2 regions of the Chryseobacterium arthrosphaerae genome follow, and region 1 is predicted to be linked to the other one. Evidence: riboswitches for the same ligand, from Rfam matches in the RefSeq annotation. Region 1 holds a riboswitch; the other holds the start of a gene.

What was found. Region 1 has a riboswitch for S-adenosylmethionine ahead of BBI00_RS21700 (TonB-dependent receptor plug domain-containing protein). Riboswitches for the same ligand answer to the same signal wherever they lie in the genome.
Region 2: it holds a riboswitch for S-adenosylmethionine, as region 1 does, so the genes downstream of both, BBI00_RS18075 (SusC/RagA family TonB-linked outer membrane protein) here and BBI00_RS21700 (TonB-dependent receptor plug domain-containing protein) in region 1, are expected to answer to the same signal.

The regions. Positions count from the first base shown of each region.
Region 1 is NZ_MAYG01000031.1:156,866-159,070, forward strand. Features, by position in the region: gene BBI00_RS21695 (TonB-dependent receptor domain-containing protein) at 1-467, opposite strand, end outside; SAM-I-IV-variant riboswitch at 587-684, shown strand; gene BBI00_RS21700 (TonB-dependent receptor plug domain-containing protein) at 973-2,205, shown strand, end outside.
Region 2 is NZ_MAYG01000012.1:598,562-600,766, reverse strand. Features, by position in the region: gene BBI00_RS18075 (SusC/RagA family TonB-linked outer membrane protein) at 1-1,114, opposite strand, end outside; SAM riboswitch class I at 1,198-1,294, opposite strand; gene BBI00_RS18070 (type II 3-dehydroquinate dehydratase) at 1,541-1,948, shown strand; gene BBI00_RS18065 (hypothetical protein) at 1,953-2,205, shown strand, end outside.

The DNA of each region.
Region 1 (2,205 bases):
TACGTTGCTGTTAAATATTTATTGGCATTTTTATTCGTAATAATATTCATGATGGCCCCTCCTGAAGTTGCCGGGAATTCGGCTCCGGGCTGGGTAATTACTTCGATTCTTTCTACAGAATTGGCGGGCATTCCTTCGAGGAAAGAATTCAATTCGTTGGAAGTAATATTCAAAGGTCTTCCGTTGAGGTAAACATCCAGCATTTTTCCCTGGTACATCATTCCTGCAATATCCGTTGCAACAAGTCCCGGAAGCTTTTTGATTCCTTCCAGCACGTTTCCGTTATTCAGTTGAGGTTGTTCAGAAAAATCAAAAATAGTACGGTCTGCCTTTTGTTCAACGGCTTTTTTAGTTTTGGTGATCACCACCCCTTCAATTTGTTTCTCTTTAGAAGCAGCATTCTCTTTTTCCTGAGAAAAGACAAACACAGATCCCAGGAGTGACAAAGCGAATATAGTTTTTTTCATAATGTTTTTACTAATATCCGGTTAGACGCAGAAAAAGATCATTTGTTACGGTAAAATGTTGAAAATCGAAAATTTAGGGTGAATATTTTTTTATTTCCGAAATAATTATATCTTTGCCGGGTAATTATCAAGAATCTCTAGATGGGATAGCAACCTGCAAAAACAAGCAAGGTGCTGCAAGCGATAAGCCGGATCTTCCGGAAAAAATGTTTATCATTCTATCATTACTCCCATCTTGAATTTTTTGTTTTAAAGCTAAAATCAAATGTTTAAAAAGAAGGGAAATCACATTTCATCAGTACTTTTTTATTCTTCGGATCATGAAGGGAATCTTCATTACTCTGATATGTTCTCATGCCATTTCTACATGCGCATGTGCTGTTGTTTCTAGCCGTTCTATTTCTAAAAAATAATACAAACATTTCGAATGCTCTGGTAACCTTACAACTTTAAGGTTACAGGAATTGCATTGCCTGAAAAAACCTGACAATAAAAAAATAACAACATGCATAATTTCAGAAAAAAAATTTTTATTCCTTCCATTACGCTTATCTCTACATTTTATTACGCACAGAAGGATACTTTACAATCTAAGAAAATAGAAGATGTGGTGATTCTTGGATCAAGAGGTTCAGGAAGATCATTAACAGATACCCCGGTTCCGGTAGATATCATTAATATTTCAAAAATCTTAAAACAAAGTCCGGCCAATAATATCAGCCAGGCTTTAAATTACATTGTACCTTCATTTTCATCAACTTCACATACCGTTAATGATGGAACTGATTTTGTAGATCCTGCGCTCCTGAGGGGATTAGGCCCGGATCAGGTTCTGGTGCTGGTAAACGGAAAAAGAAGATATCAGTCTTCGCTTATTAATGTTACCCTTACTCCGGGAAGAGGTTCTGTGGGAACCGACCTTAATGCTATTCCTGCCTTTGCTTTAGAAAAAATTGAAGTTTTAAGGGACGGTGCTTCTGCCCAATATGGGTCCGATGCCATTGCCGGAGTGGTAAACCTGGGATTGAAAAAAAGATTGGGACTTTCCGGACAGGTATTTTTAGGAGGGTATGCTTCTCCTGTTACCAATAATTTCTCTGGTGGAATAGATGGACAGACCATTTCTGTAGATCTTAATTATGGAGCCAGAATAGGAAAAACAGGATTCTTTAACGTTACTGGTTCTGCCCAATACCGGGATCCTTATTCGAGGGCCGGAGTAAGAAACGGAGATATTTTCAATGCTTATAATGCCATTCATTACAGGGCTTTACAGGATGGAATTAATATTGACGGGTTGTATAAAAATATTACCAATACTCCCAATTCCCAGCAAATTATCAACACAATCAAGCAATATGCAGTGAAGGTAGATTATTTTGGGAATGATTTTCAGTCTCAAATCTCAGGGGCAAATAGTATTGCTGATCTTCAAAAAATATTGGACAGGGATTTTACCTCTCAGGAACTTAATTACAGAGGATTGGAAAGGAAAGATTTCAGCTTGAGGGCAGGCCAGTCTAAATTACAGTCCGGGCAGCTCTTTTTTAATTCTGAAATTCCTCTTAGTGATGAATGGAAAGTCTACTCATTTGGAGGCTACAGCTACCGTCTTGGAAATGCCGGAGGATTTTACAGGCTTCCGAACAATGAGAGAAATATAAATTCAATTACGCCCAACGGATATCTTCCTCAAATTGAAGCAACAGTAAATGACTATTCTCTTGCTGCCGGAATC
Region 2 (2,205 bases), on a different contig from region 1:
GATTTCTTTCATAGTAAGGATAAAATGAAGGAACAACTCTCGCAGCCTGGATCACATTGCTGGCCTTGGAATCTGATGAGGTAGGTGCCTGCTGAACACTGTTGGTATAGTTCAGGTTTATCCCAACGTTTAACCATTTTTTTACTTCTGAATTGATCTTTAGCCTTGTATTGTATCTTTTAAATCCTGATTCAATAGCCATTCCCTTATCATCAAGGTATCCCAGGGAAAAGAAATAGTTGCTTTTCTCACTTCCGCCGCTGATATCAAGGTCTACCTGGTTCCTTGAAGCCGTTCTCTGTAAAACATCTCTCCAGTCATCATTCCATAGCGGAGTTGCTCCCGGCAATAATTTTCCATCCGTTCCTACCGGTTTTGAATAACCAGGACCATAAGGGTTTATTCCAAGCATTGAAACAAGGTTATCTGTAGCCATTTGTGAAGCCTGCTGGGAAGATATTTTATCAGATTTATATCCGTTTCTCAGCGCTTCCCAATACAATTGAAAATACTGATCCGTGCTTACCTGCTCATAATCCTTTACTGCTCTTCCGGAGAATCCCTGGCTGATATTAAGGTTTACTTTTGCTTCCCCTTTTTTCCCGGATTTTGTTGTAATGATAATAATTCCGTTCGCTCCTCTTGAACCATATAAAGCACTTGCTGTAGCATCTTTTAAAACACTTATGGATTCAATATCACTTGGGCTTATAGCATTCAGATTTCCGTCATAAGGAATTCCATCCACCACATATAAAGGATCGCTGGAAGCACTTACCGAGCCAATACCCCTGATTCTGATCGTAGCAATAGCACCCGGCTGCCCAGAAGAACTTGTAGTCTGAATTCCCGGCACCTGCCCTTCCAGAGCTTTGGTAATATTGGTTACAGGTCTGTTGTTAATTTTATCACTGGAAATCGTTGCTACCGAACCGGTATAGCTGTTTCTCTTGGCTTTTCCGTAAGCTACGACAACCACTTCATCAATCTCTTTTTCACGGAGTGTATCTTTTTTCGGTTTAGAAACCTGTCCGTTTACGCTGGCAACACCTAAGAAAAATGCAGCAACAGGCGGAATCCAAATTTTAGAATTAAATAGATTTTTATTAATCATAATCAATTTTGTTTATCAAATATTAAAATTTTGCCCTTTGCAGAAAAGTCAGCAAAGGGCATCGATAAATACGATAAACCAAATGCTTATTTTTCCTTTTACAGGCTGAATGTAACACCTTACCGTAGCAGGTTGTTAAGATTTCGCAGGGTCAGTTCCCTCCATCTTTCTTTATAAGCCGATCGAAATTATGGTTGCAAAGCTATACATATTTAGTCTACAAAACAAGTAGACTTATTAATTTTTTAATAGAAATTTTACAAAAATTAACATAAGATTTTATTAAAACCCATTAAAACCAAGCGTTTAAAGATTTAACACTTCCATAAATATGATAAATATCATTAAAAATAATTCAACAGCAGAAAATAAAAACCTGACTGATTTTTTTGACTCCTTATTAAAAAAACTTTTTAATTTTATAGAATGAAAGTTTTGATTATAAACGGACCTAATCTGAATCTTTTAGGTACCCGGGAACCGGAGATCTATGGAACTGTTTCCATGGAAAATTACTTGGAAACACTGAAGTCTGAGTTTCACACTCATGAGCTCTCCTATTATCAGTCCAATATTGAAGGTGAGCTGATCAACAGGCTTCAGGAAGATGATTTTGATGCAGTGGTGATCAATCCGGGAGCTTTCACTCATTATTCTTACGCTATAGCCGATTGTCTGAAGAACATCAGAAAACCTAAGGTTGAAGTTCACATCAGCAATATTTACAAAAGAGAAGAATTCAGGCAGAAGTCTGTAACGGCAGCCTGTACAGATGCTGTCCTATCCGGATTTGGAATGGATGGGTACAGATTGGCAATACTGAGCTTACAATAATGTCATGGAAGCAGGAAGTAAAGTGTACTGTAAAAGCATTGGAGTTTACAGCAGTCAGCTGACAAAAAGGAAATCTTATATTATTGAGAAAATAAATACCGATAATGTAAGGATATGCAATGATCAGGGTAAACTAAAATGGTATTCAAAATTTTACTTCAGTCCGGAACAGGAACCCGAAATCACTTCAATTCATATTGATGGTGAGATAAAAAATCCGGCATCTTACGACATAGAAGTTACCATCATATTCTCGA